DNA from 4 places in the Paenibacillus sp. FSL R5-0912 genome. Region 1 is predicted to be linked to each of the others. Evidence: riboswitches for the same ligand, from Rfam matches in the RefSeq annotation. Region 1 holds a riboswitch; each other region holds the start of a gene.

Region 1 (3,209 bases):
CGTCGCCTTGGTGAGCCGTTACCCCACCAACTAGCTAATGCGCCGCAGGCCCATCCCCAAGTGGCAGATTGCTCCGCCTTTCATTCTCTCTTCAGGAGAGGAAAGAAATTATCCGGTATTAGCTACCGTTTCCGATAGTTATCCCAGTCTTGAGGGCAGGTTGCCTACGTGTTACTCACCCGTCCGCCGCTAAGTTCATTTGAAAGCAAGCTTTCAAATGAACTCCGCTCGACTTGCATGTATTAGGCATGCCGCCAGCGTTCGTCCTGAGCCAGGATCAAACTCTCCAAATTGGTTTTAGAAAGAGCGATTGCTCATTTTGAAACATCTGACGAGAATTTTCATTCTCACGATGAAGTTTCTAAAGCGTACAAGACGCTGTGAAACTCATCATTTTTGGATCTCGCCGAAGCGATCTCCCACTCACTCGTTGTTCAGTTTTCAAAGATCAAGCTTGTTGTCAACGACGACTACCGCGTCACCAGCAACTCTTATAATATATCACGTTCATCCGAGTAATGCAAGCTTTATTTTGAAATCACTTATTTAAGTCATTTCTCATTAAGTTTGCCGCTCCAACAACGCTTACTTATAATACCCTATCTCTCTACTAAAAAGCAACCCTTTCCTAAATAAAAATAACCCGCTTAATAATTAAGCGGGTTATCCTCAATGAAACTATAAATGCATCTGCTCTTAGTAGAACTTAGCTGCAGTATATTTACTTGCTACTTTAACCAGATCTGCTGTTTTGCTGTTCTTGGCAAGTCCAGCATCAACTGTAGTATCAATAGTTACCCATTTGCCATTAAGGAACACTTCATTCCAAGCGTGGTAAGACGTCACATAGCTTGTGTTACCCATAACCAGTTTGGTAGGAATACCTTCACTGCGAAGCATAGTAGCGAATAAGGAAGCGTAGTCGTAGCAGATTCCTTTCTTGGAAACAAGAGTACTGTCGTTGTTAGGGATGTAATCTGTAGTTACACTGGAAGCCAGGGAATAATCATACTTCACATTGGCAACGATATAATTATAGATAGCCTTCACTTTGTCTTCATCTGATGTCAAACCTTGTGTAAGTTGTGCTGCTTTCAGAACTGCTTTATCGGAAGAACTCCATTTAACATTCTGTACGGAGCTCAGATATACTGCGTTGGCGTTGCTCAGGCTAAGATCTACCGTCTCGGAAGAAATTACTTTGTATTTGTTGCCGGTAGTGTTCTCAAGTACGGAAACCTTGTATGAACCGTTACCTTGTTGCAGCGGGAATGTTTCAGTTGGTTTGGAGGTGTACAAGTTGTAAGTGTAGCTGTTATTGTCTTTGGTGATCATCAGCTTAATCTTCTTATCCTTAGGAACATTATAAGATACTCCGATAACACCCTGATCCAGTTGACCTATGTTCAACCAGCCTGCATCTGCATTAGCAGCTTGAGCTGTACCTGTCTGCATCGACGTAACCACTACGAATAGTGTAACCAACATTAGATAGAACTTCTTCATTGGATAAAACCCCTTTCGGTAGCTGGCTGCCATCCTTACGGGAAGGCCCTTTAGCTTTGCGTCCCTACCTTTCGATAGGTTTGCCGTTATCGTATAAGCTTTATCTGTCCTTGCTTCTACCATAAAATGCTAGATATACAATAAGAACAAACAAAAAAAGCCTCTTCATTCGGTAGCTGGCTGCCATCCTTACGGGAAGGCCCTTTAGCTTTGCGTCCCTACCTTTCGATAGGTTTGCCGTTTATCGTGTATTAGCTTTATATAGTTATATCTTACCATATCTATTTCTATTATCAAGACCTAAATCACTAGATTTCTGCGAAAACAAATAAAAATTTTAAGTATTTTAAATTTTTCCGTCATCATTCTACAAACATCAGGATAACTTTGCGTGAATGATAAGTCTATGCGTTGGATTCACCAGCGGATCACAAGTAATGAGTGTAAGAATCTTGTCATCCTCATTCCCTTTCAATACGGATACATCGGTCGGTTCCACAATAGTTACATCATAAACTACATAATTGTATTCCTGCTTACCGGTTGTAACGGAAATAGCGTCCCCCACTCCGACTTCATTCAATCTATTGAACAGCCTTCCCGTAGTTCTTGATCTATGCGCTGCAATCGCAGCATTGCCAGTAGCGCCGAGCGGAGCCGTCTCCTTCATATGCGCAGCTGCATGCTTCATATTCGCCTTGGTGGCGCCTTCCAGTACAGGCAGCTTCAGATCTATTTTGTCGATTTTGATAATCGCCATCACCTTGCCTCCGACTTCAATCTCAGGCGCTGCAGAGGGTTCAGGCTCTTCCGCAGCCGACTCATCTGCCAGCAGCTGGGTTACTTCCGCGTAAGGCTTACTTAGATCAGCACTGGCCGGAGCTGAGGCAGACGGAACGATTTCACTGTAGGCCTGTTCAGCCTCTTCCAGCAGCTTTTGCTGCTGACGGTCATTGTACCATTCGCTTCCTTTGGGATAGAGCATAATTAGCACCCCGGCAAGTATAATCAAATAGGATAATTTCCGCATGACAATCGCCTCCGTAATATAGAATAGATGATACCCTTCCGGAATAATTAAGAAGCAATGCTTCTATATAACAAGTAGAAACGACTTTACCGTCCTTTTTAAGGACGGTACCGTTTCAGCGAGAAATAGAAGGTAATTTATAGCAGCAAGCATATAAATTCATATATTTTCAGAATACCCACTTCCGGCTTCCGAAGAAATTAATGATTACCGTAACAAATGTGACCAGCACTTTGGCGATCAGCACTTGAATACCGAGAGAATCGGTCAATATATGAATCAGCAGCACCGATATAACCAGCACCAACAGGTTCAGCACGATAAACCTGACCAGCTGCATCCGGTCGAAGCCCTCTTTATTGCCGATGTCCCTGTCACGGAAGGTTACCTTTTTGTTCCAGAAGAAGCTGTTGGCCGTACCGGCGCTATAGGAAATAATCTGCGCAGGGGTATTGATCATCCCAAGGGAATGCAGCAGTGTGAATACAGCAAAGTCAACCAATGTATTCAGCAGGCCTACCGCATTGAATTTCAGGAACTGGATGAACCCCGCACTCCATCTCTTATCTGGCATAATCGCTTTCCTTCCGCGTGTCTTCTATTTCCGCATCCGGATAGCCTTTGGTCTCACGCACAATATAGAGCGGTCTGTCCTTCGACTCATCATAGATCC
Region 2 (3,209 bases), 1.1 Mb from region 1:
GCTCCCTCAGAAGAGGGGCAGCCGTTTGTACTTGTCAGGGGTCACAGCAGGATCAGATAGGATCTCTGTCCAAATCCCGCAGGATCAGTTCTCCGCCGGACTCCAGGATACTGTTATGGGAACGGGCGATATTAATGAAGACATGCTCCTCCTGGAGCAGTTCAATGTCTTCACACAGACTACGCAGCAGCCGGGAGAAGCTGTTCAGAACACTGTCAGTGATAAACTCGGTGAACTGCCCCGGATGGGTAAAAACCTCCAGCATCTGCTTGAGCTGATCCGTACCGGGCCGGGAAGCTCCTTCCATGCACAGCAGTGCGGATTTAAGATCGCTGATCAGACGTTCCATATGGCTGTACTTATCCTCCAGCAGCAGCATAACCACCAGACCGTATTTCACGGATTGCTGGCGGGATTCTACATTCTTGGCCAGCAGACGGGCGGCTTCCCGCAGTCCGCCAACTTCAGTCAGCAGCAGACTGGAGAAGCGGTGCAGGCGGTGCTGGTGTACCCCGGCAAGTCCGGTGTGCAGGCTGCAGCCGGTTACTTGACCGCTTATATAGATACTGCCGGTAGCTGTAATTGTAGATTGGCAGACGTTGCCGTAGACATACACATTCCCTAACGCCTCAATACACATAGGGCCTTCAATATCTGAGGGTACAACGATGTCACCTGCAAACATAATCTCACGGGCCGTTGCCGCCGTTTCCTTGGTGATGAGGCATAGGGCCGGGAAATCGCAGGTTGTAACGCTGCCGGAGTCTCCGCAGATGCGGGGTCTGCCCGTACGCAGAGCTGCGATCTCCCCGTTTGGAAGCAGCCGTGCATTGTCTCCGGCTGCGAAATAAATATCCTGCGGTGGAGGTGGAGGCAAGATGCCTCCTTCTACGTCAAATCCGGGAATTCCCTCTTCGGGCGGCAGCTTGCGGGCGAAGACCTCTCCCTCTCTGGCGAAGGGTGCTCCCGGAAACCGCAGATAATCTAAGGAATCTGCACCTTCCGCAGTTCGCCCCTCCCGGAGCATTCCATTACCTGTGAGCGTATGCTCCGGGAGGGATAGCTGCAGCCTTGATTTCTTGCCGGGCAGCGGGGCTCTCCCTTCTGCGATACAGACAGGGAGATATGTAGGGTTGTTCAGTTCGGCGTATAGGGCCGGGATATTCAGATTCCGCAGAATGGAGCGGTTATCCAGCGAAGAGAGAATCTGTTCTATGGTGAGCGTGGACAGCAGCATCGCCCGGTTAGGCTCGGCCCGGACTGCGGCTTCGAAGGAAGCCGGGCAATTGACCAGATTCCAGGCGTACTTCTCTGCACGGTATAAGGTGAAATGCACTTTGAGCTTGTCAGGTGAAACTGTAATCTGATACTGTGGCTTCTCGCAAATTTCCCAGGTAATATGGTCCGCTGAGGTCACCTCAGTAGGCTCTGTAACGGTCTTCCAGTTGATCTTCAGCACTACAGGATGAACAGCGGAGATCCGGGCGGGCTTGCCGCCAGAGAGCGGGGGAGTAATGAAGATCTGATTATTCTGCACAAGGATAATTCCATCCTTATCTCCATTCATCCCACCGGAAGTCCGGCCCTCCACAGAGAAAGAATCCAGGAATCCGGTCCGTTCAAGCATCAAGGATTCCACGAAATCATATCGGGTTGGTTCGATGAATTGCTGCGGCATTATCTTAACCTCGCTTTTTCGTATAATCAATGGCATTCGTACAGAAAAGAGCATCATAAAGCCTGGGGGATCTCCCGGTGACTGATGGCTTACGTGGTCTCTATTGGCAGCCTGGCGACCATAAATGCGGATTCTCTGCATTCTTAGGCCCATTGCTTTGCGTCCTACCCTTTCAGGAAGTTTGCCTTTAGAAATAGATCAATGATATACACTCAGCATGAGGCGATTTCAATCGACCGCAATCGACAAAAAAGGTCATAACTGGTTCCTGGGCTGTAGGAACTTCTGCAAACAAGCTTAATTCTAGTACTTAAGGAGCTATTTTTCAACTGTATTCTGCCAATCTATTAATAATCTTGAAATGTGCAGCTCTATATTGCTTGAAAAACTGGTTTCCCAGCGCTTACAGCTTATGGGAGAAGTCTGCTCTGCAAGAACAGCCGGATCTTTGAGCTGGAGAACGGACTGCTGCTGAGCTGCCTGCGTTGGGCGGCTTTTTTAATATATGAATGGGGTTAATTCGGGGTTTGCATGTTACTTTTATGTTATATATGTAGAATAACACAAACAATTAGCGCATTATTTCGTAATAAAAACGAAGACATTGCAAATTTGTTGTAATATAATCTAACAAACGGCAGGAAAGATGAAATTAATGTTAATAAACATAACATTAAATACATGCATTGAATTCTGGAAGGGGAGCATGAACCATGCAGATTACAGCAGCACCTTACACCTGGCCCTATGACGGCGTCCTTGATCCGGCGAAGACGGCACTGATGATTATCGACATGCAGACGGATTTTTGCGGCAAAGGCGGTTACGTGGAGCGAATGGGCTACGACCTCTCATTAACAGCCAGAGCGATTCAGCCGATTGGGCGGCTGCTGGCACGCATCCGGGAAATTAACGGATTCACCGTTATCCATACCCGGGAAGGCCATAAGCCGGATTTGTCCGATCTGCCGGCGAATAAACGGTGGCGGAGCAGACAGATCGGTGCTGAGATCGGCTCGGAAGGACCGGCGGGACGGATTCTCGTACGGGGTGAGCGCGGCTGGCAGATCATTGATGAACTGGCACCTATACCGGGAGAGCACATTATCGACAAGCCGGGTAAAGGCAGCTTTTATGCTACGGACCTGGATTTAATACTGAAGAATAAAGGGATTACCCATCTGATTCTGACCGGAATCACGACGGATGTCTGTGTACACACGACGATGCGCGAAGCCAATGACCGCGGTTATGAATGTCTGATCCTGGAGGATTGCACGGGCGCTACGGATTATGCCAATCACCTGGCAGCGTTGAATATGGTCAAAATGCAGGGCGGTGTCTTCGGCAGTGTGAGTGATTCGCAAGCGGTGCTTAAGGCGCTGGAGCAATTCTAAATACGAATTACGAATGACCAGTATTCCAAATAACATCATAACGGGGGAATCACCATGTGGAACAAGTCCAGAACCAAAGCGCTCATCCTGCTCACTTCACTAATGCTGCTCATTACGGCCTGCGGCAACAATTC
Region 3 (3,209 bases), 3.5 Mb from region 1:
GATCACCAAGACCATCACGGAAATTGCCGAACAAACCAATCTTTTGTCACTTAACGCCTCTATTGAGGCTGCACGCGCAGGTGAACACGGACGTGGTTTCGCAGTAGTAGCCCAGGAGGTCCGCAAGCTTGCCGAAGAATCAACCGCCTCCACCAAGGAAGTATTCGGGCTGGTCCGTAGCATCGAGGCCGATATCAAGCAGGCTATCGATAATATCGCTATTAATGAAGAGGTTGTTCAGGTGCAGAACGAGATGATTACGGAGACCGCACATATTTTCGCGCAAATCGTACATAGTGTGCAATACATAACCGAGCAGATCTCCTCCTTCTCCGCAGAGAGTGATCTGATGCTGGAGAGCGCGCTCAAGATCTCTGGAGCGATAGAGAATATCTCAGCCATTACCCAGGAGACAGCAGCAGGTACCCAGGAGGTATCCGCAGCGATGAACGAACAAATTCATGCCCTGCAGTCCGTAGCGGAAGAGACCGATAAAATGACACAATCTGTCTTCCAGCTGCAAAAAACAATCCATATTTTCAAATTCTAGCAGCAGCCCAAAGAGACCTTTTCCACAGAGCAGTCTGAGGGAAAGGTCTCTTTTTGGCATGAAAAAAAAGATTGTGATGTAATATTCACAAAGTGTTAAAATAGTGCATAACGCAAAAAAACCGCCTTTGCACTTCTTTACTGCTAATTCTTTATTACTAATAAACTAACATAATTTCAAATTTTAATTACCCATTTCTTAAGACCTATTCCGGGGTTCTACCAGCCTATAATTTTAATACATCCGCATGGTTTCATGAGGTTCCTATAATGTTATGAGGCTTATGGCTTATGCAGATTAACCCCTGCTCTTTTTCTGCATTTGCATTATAAGACTTTGGCCTTCCAGACGCATCCATTTTCAAAAGTTTGAATATCTATTATTTCATCTCCTATTACTTCTGAATATTCGCCAAATTTCGCGTTTTGTTGCACAAGGCTTATTGACAAAAGGCGAGCGAGGAATATATTGTAAAGGAAAATTATCCTTCGCTGTATTGATAACAACATAAGAGGCAAAATTCACCGAAAGGGAATGACGCAAAGCCATGGATCTACAGTCTCACTTTTCCGGTGAGATCATGACAGCCAGGTTGCTGAAAAACTATGAACCCCCCGGGAATCCGGTTCAGTAATGGTGATTCGTGCAACAGGCCTGTGCTCCTATTTCGAGTACAGGTTTTCTATTGCTAGCATACAATCAAAAAACAACTTGTGGGGTGGATGTTCTGAAGACAGTTGCAGATTATATGGCGGAAGCATTACGCGATCTTGGGGTAACACATTCTTTTGGTATTATTGGCAAGTCCATTTGTCCTATAGCCCTCAAGCTTGTTGACTATGGCATTGAGTTTATTCCCGGCCGACATGAGTCCAGCTCCGGCTTTGCAGCAGGCGGCTATGCACTGAAAACAGGCAGTCTCGGGGTAGCCTTCGGCACCTCCGGTCCAGGCGGAACGAACCTGCTAACCGCAGCAGCACACGCCAAAGCCAACAATCTCCCGGTACTATTCATTACAGGCCATCAGTCCATTAAAGAGCTGGGTATTCCCCAGTGTCAGGATTCTACATCCTATCTCGCTGATTTGGCGGACATGTTCAGACCAGCCACTCTTTTCAGCAAGCTGGTTGAACGCGGCGACCATTTCAGTACAATTTTCAATCATGCCCTGTCTATCGCCCTTGGTGACAAGAAAGGACCTGTTCATTTATGTATTCCGTTTGATGTTCAGACCGAGCGCCTTGAAGAATGCCGGATTGTCCTGCCGCAGCGGGAAAAGCTCGTCAGCTACGCCAACTACGAACGGTTCATTTCAGCGATCAATGCTTCCAGCAGACCTCTGATCATTGCGGGTAAAGGGGTTAACCGCTCCGGTGCGCACAAGGAACTGGTTCAATTGGCCGAGACGTTCAACATACCTGTAGTAACCTCTCCCGGCGGTAAAGGAGCCATTGCTGCGGATCATCCGCTCTATCACGGTCCTGTGGGCGTTGGGGGATGTACGCACGGGGATGAGATGTTGAACAACAGTGATCTGTTTATCGTGCTTGGTTCGCGTCTGAGTGATATGACCATATGCAATCTGAAGAGGGAGAATCATCCGGATCAGCTGATCCAGTTCGATGTTGATCCTACTTTTGTTGGTAAAATACTGACTTCCCGCACTCTTTCCGTCGGCGGCGATTTGCGTGACAACCTGGAGCTGTATCTCAGCAAGGTTGATCCGTCCACCATAACCAGACGTGAAACAGAGATCTCCAATCATTATACTGAAGAGCTGCCAGTGCTGCCCAAGCTCTCGCTGGCTTCGGTAATGAGCACGATGAGCGATTTGATTCCATACAACAGCAGTGTGTTTGTTGATGACGGCAGCCACGGCTTCAATGCGGTCAAATGGTTCAACGTGAAGAAACCGGGGAGCTTTGTATTTGATGCCTACTTTGCCTGCATGGGGAATTCAATCGGCATGGCCATCGGTGCCAAAACTGCTTCGCCGGAAGAGACGGTCTTCTGCATTACCGGTGACGGCTGTTTCATGATGCTCGGAACTGAAATTAACACAGCGGTTTGCAAGAATATCCCGGTTATTTTCATCGTTGTGAACAATATGCAGCTGGATATGGCACTTAAGGGTATGGAAAAAACAACAGGACGTATCGATGGAACCATTTTCGAAGTCCCTATGGATGCAGTGAAATTTGCTGAGTCCCTGGGAGCCGCCGGCTTCCGCGCAGAGACGCAAGAGGAGTTTGCCTCTGCAATCAGCCAAGCAGTTGAACTTAACCGCGTAGCCGTTATTGAGCTGTTGACCGACCGTGACGAAATGCCTCCTACGGCCCACCGTACACTGGATCTCAACTAGGCTGTAATTTACTGATTCTCTAACTTACTATCAGGAGGCAAACAAGTGAATATGAACGTAGACAGTGGACTGGATCATTTCACCAATCTTTCCGGGGACTATGGGGCCAAAGCCCTAGCTCCTATTAAAGAGCATTTTCCCGAATTAGCCGAGTATATCATGGGCAATGCATACGGTGATATTTTTCAGCGGACCACCATCGGCTCTGACTGGAAAGAAATTGCTGTCATCTCTTCTTTGATCACCATGGGACAATTTGAGCAGTTGGGTGTTCACTATGTAATGGCGCTTCGCGTG
Region 4 (3,209 bases), 280 kb from region 1:
ACGATAATATGCACAGTGCCGCCATTCTGATAACCTTGCAATTTGCCGATATTAAGTGTTTCCGCAACAATACCTTCACCAGGGAAGGCGGCATCGCCATGCATAAGCACGGCCATGGCTTTGTCCGTATTCAGCTTAGGCAGGCCGGGGGTCCCCCGTTCCTCCTGGGCTGCACGCGTGAAGCCTTCAACGACCGGATTCACGAACTCGAGATGGCTCGGGTTGTTGGCAAGCGTGATGCGGGTACGCACGGTTTCGCCTTCACGGACGGCGCGGTCGGCGCCTAGATGGTATTTCACATCACCGCTCCAGCCATAGGTGACACCCATAGAGCCTTCGGACGGGAAGAGCTCCTTGTTCGGCGAATGATGGAATTCCGAGAAAATAATATCATAAGGTTTGCCCAGAATGTGGGCCAGCACATTAAGTCTTCCGCGGTGGGCCATACCCATCAGGATATGCTCAGCGCCGTCATGTGCGGCAGCGCGGACAATTTCATCCAGCATAGGTACGAGCGCATCATTGCCTTCCAGGCTGAAGCGCTTCTGGCCGACGAAGGTCTTGTGCAGGAAGGTCTCGAACTGTTCTACCTGAATCAGGCGTTTCAGCAGCTCTTTGCGTTCCGCATGGTTCAGTGGAGCAGGCGACGTCGTGGATTCCGCCTGGCTGTTGAGCCAGCGCAGCTCACGCTCGTCATGCACATGCCCGAATTCATAGGCGATGGTCTGTGTGTAGGCCTGGCGCATTCTGTGAACGGCATCCATAGCGGTATGCACGCCCTCAGGGGCATTCTCCCAGATCAGCGAAGCCGGCAGGGCATTCAGATCTTCGCGCGTCAGCTCATAGGTCTCGATCTCCAGCCATTTCGCCATCGGGTTGGTGCTCCGCTCCAGCGGATCGATATCGGCAGCCATATGGCCGTATATTCGAATGTTAGCCATTAGCTTGGAAGCTTTAACAGCTTTCTTGAGCCACTCCGTATCTCCCGAGATGGCGGGTGGAGGCGTCTTGACGGCATCCGGAGCCAGGGGAGGCGGGCCGGATACTGTGAACAGATCGCGGTAATGATGCTCTACGGAAGAAGGGTCCTTGACAAACTGCTCGTATTTCTCCTGAATGTAGCCCAGATTGGGACCGTAATACTTGCTCCAGACAGATTCGTTATAGGGCTCTTTGATGGCCATGAGTAGGTCCTCCTAACGGATAAACTCCACATGCGGTATATAGGAACACCGCTTAGCGGAGCTGCGATGTTTGCGGTTTCATTCTCATCTTATTGTGCTACTTTCCGGCAGGGTAATCAATTCATACTTTCGTGCAATCCGTTCGCAAAACGGTATGATTCAGCAGGGAATTCATACAGAACAATCATAAATTATCCGGGTGAGGCCGGAGGAACAAAATATCTTTAGAATTAATAAAAAAATTAAGGATTTAGGTGGTTGTATATCATAGAAATGGGTAATTACTTCTATATTGTGTTATAGGATTAAATCTATTTAGTATATTTAAACTAATTTGGACCGATTGAAGATGAATTGGAATTATTTATACAAGCCATTGGCAATTTTAGCTAAGGGTCCTCACGATTTAACATAAAAAAATCCCAGAAAACGACACACTTTTCATGTAAGATCTTGTATAATGTTATTGCGGAGAACGGTTTCATCGATTCTTTCAGATCCTTTCATGTAAAGGGTCCAGTAAAGGGTAAACCTGCCGAAAGACAGGGGCACAAAGTCTCGGATCTAAAGTAGAAATACTATGATGGCCGGACTGCCTGGGGACGCGAAAATTCTAGGAGGAGATTTCTTGGATAAGTCCAACCAGGGGAATGACGAACTGCAGGCAGTTGATCTGGATTTAGAATGGGTGCATTTGCTAATGTCTGCTAAGCAGGCTGGCATCCAGGCGGACGAGATTCGGCGTTTTTTTAGTGAAAAAGCACTCCAGGCGATGTAGGGCATTCAGCATTGTACGGATACATACAGAAGAGGGCACAGCGGTGTACACGCTGTGCCCTCTTCTGTTGGAATTTACATGTTGTTTCGGGGTCCCCGCAAAGTACCTGAGTAATCATCGAAGCTGCTGCCTCACTTTGTGGGGGTATTTCAGTTATCCTTCTGCTCCAGCCGCCATTTCTGATAATCAAGAAACTCCTTGAATTCACGTTTGCTTATACCAGAGGCCATCGCATCCTGTACCAGCCTGAACCATTCTCCATCAAGAACCGGTTCTGCAGTTTCTGCAACTCCGCCATACAGTAATACGTGAATGGATACTTGAAGTGCATCGGCGATTTTTTCGATAAATTGAATGGAGGGGTTGGATTGGATATTCCGCTCAACATTACTTAAGTATGATTTCGCCACGTCAGCCTTATCCGCAAGCTCGGATAAAGAATAACCCTTCTCCAGACGGAGCCTATGGATGCGGCTTCCCATGTTATCTGACACGATTACAACGCCCTCCGTACTTTTTGTTATCAGTATAACAAAAATTCGCAAAACCGACAAAAATCATTGTTCCTGACGGAAGCTGGCGGCAGTGGAGAGACAAAACGGCATATCCAGCCCGGATGAGGGAGGATATGCCGTTTTGTGTATATAGTTTAATAGCCTTATTTGGCTTCTCCCAAACCTTGCGTAGCATTGAATGTCCAGTTCAGCGCCAAGCCGTCACCCTGGAAGATATTCTGATCCTGTGTATTGTCAACGAATTCGAAAGCAATCTTGAAGGTTTTGGTTTGGGTAGCGGCGATGCCTCCCGGCAGTACACCCGCCGTTACGAGATCATAGCTGGATGTGTTCTTCAGATCCTTCAAGGAGATTTCGGACAGCACATGGCCGGTAAGCGGCCCGCTGGTGTAAGAACTGTCGAGAAGTTTGATTTTGAAGTGATCTCCAAGATCCTGGCCGGCATTATCTCCCTTCGCATCAGTTACGGTGTAGCTGGTAGCCAACGTGAGGAGCTTGATATCCAGAGTGCCGTCATTGGACAAGGTGAACGTGCGTACGGTGTAATCACCCGGTTTCAGATTGGTCAGGGCAACAGGTGTATTGAAGGAAGAGCCGAGCTTCAGCGTACCTGCCGCGAAGGTTGCCGTGCTGGTTGCTGTGGAGCTGAAGTAAGCGAAGGTGCCCCCTCCGATTAAAGACAATCCCAGTGCTGCCGATGCTACGCCAAGACCCAATGTTTTTTTGATACCC

The links. A riboswitch is a leader RNA that binds a small molecule or an ion and turns the genes downstream of it on or off. The one in region 1 is predicted to bind cyclic di-GMP.
Region 2: another riboswitch for cyclic di-GMP. It lies ahead of R50912_RS31380 (flagellar assembly protein A); the one in region 1 lies ahead of R50912_RS03240 (transglutaminase-like domain-containing protein).
Region 3: another riboswitch for cyclic di-GMP. It lies ahead of R50912_RS21265 (thiamine pyrophosphate-binding protein); the one in region 1 lies ahead of R50912_RS03240 (transglutaminase-like domain-containing protein).
Region 4: another riboswitch for cyclic di-GMP. It lies ahead of R50912_RS33985 (anti-repressor SinI family protein); the one in region 1 lies ahead of R50912_RS03240 (transglutaminase-like domain-containing protein).

What each region holds. Positions count from the first base shown of each region.
Region 1 is NZ_CP009282.1:739,212-742,420, reverse strand. It holds rRNA gene R50912_RS03245 (16S ribosomal RNA) at 1-293, opposite strand, end outside; gene R50912_RS03240 (transglutaminase-like domain-containing protein) at 697-1,488, opposite strand; cyclic di-GMP riboswitch class I at 1,521-1,601, opposite strand; cyclic di-GMP riboswitch class I at 1,675-1,755, opposite strand; gene R50912_RS03235 (class D sortase) at 1,883-2,536, opposite strand; gene R50912_RS03230 (GtrA family protein) at 2,706-3,110, opposite strand; gene R50912_RS03225 (glycosyltransferase family 2 protein) at 3,100-3,209, opposite strand, start outside.
Region 2 is NZ_CP009282.1:7,385,825-7,389,033, reverse strand. It holds gene R50912_RS31380 (flagellar assembly protein A) at 53-1,678, opposite strand; cyclic di-GMP riboswitch class I at 1,781-1,874, opposite strand; gene biuH (biuret amidohydrolase) at 2,392-3,075, shown strand; gene R50912_RS31370 (ABC transporter substrate-binding protein) at 3,130-3,209, shown strand, end outside.
Region 3 is NZ_CP009282.1:5,005,783-5,008,991, forward strand. It holds gene R50912_RS21260 (methyl-accepting chemotaxis protein) at 1-550, shown strand, start outside; cyclic di-GMP riboswitch class I at 1,054-1,150, shown strand; gene R50912_RS21265 (thiamine pyrophosphate-binding protein) at 1,269-2,912, shown strand; gene R50912_RS21270 (carboxymuconolactone decarboxylase family protein) at 2,964-3,209, shown strand, end outside.
Region 4 is NZ_CP009282.1:460,061-463,269, forward strand. It holds gene R50912_RS02000 (2-oxoglutarate dehydrogenase E1 component) at 1-1,184, opposite strand, end outside; cyclic di-GMP riboswitch class I at 1,700-1,784, shown strand; gene R50912_RS33985 (anti-repressor SinI family protein) at 1,813-1,962, shown strand; gene R50912_RS02005 (helix-turn-helix domain-containing protein) at 2,112-2,444, opposite strand; gene R50912_RS02010 (TasA family protein) at 2,621-3,209, opposite strand, start outside.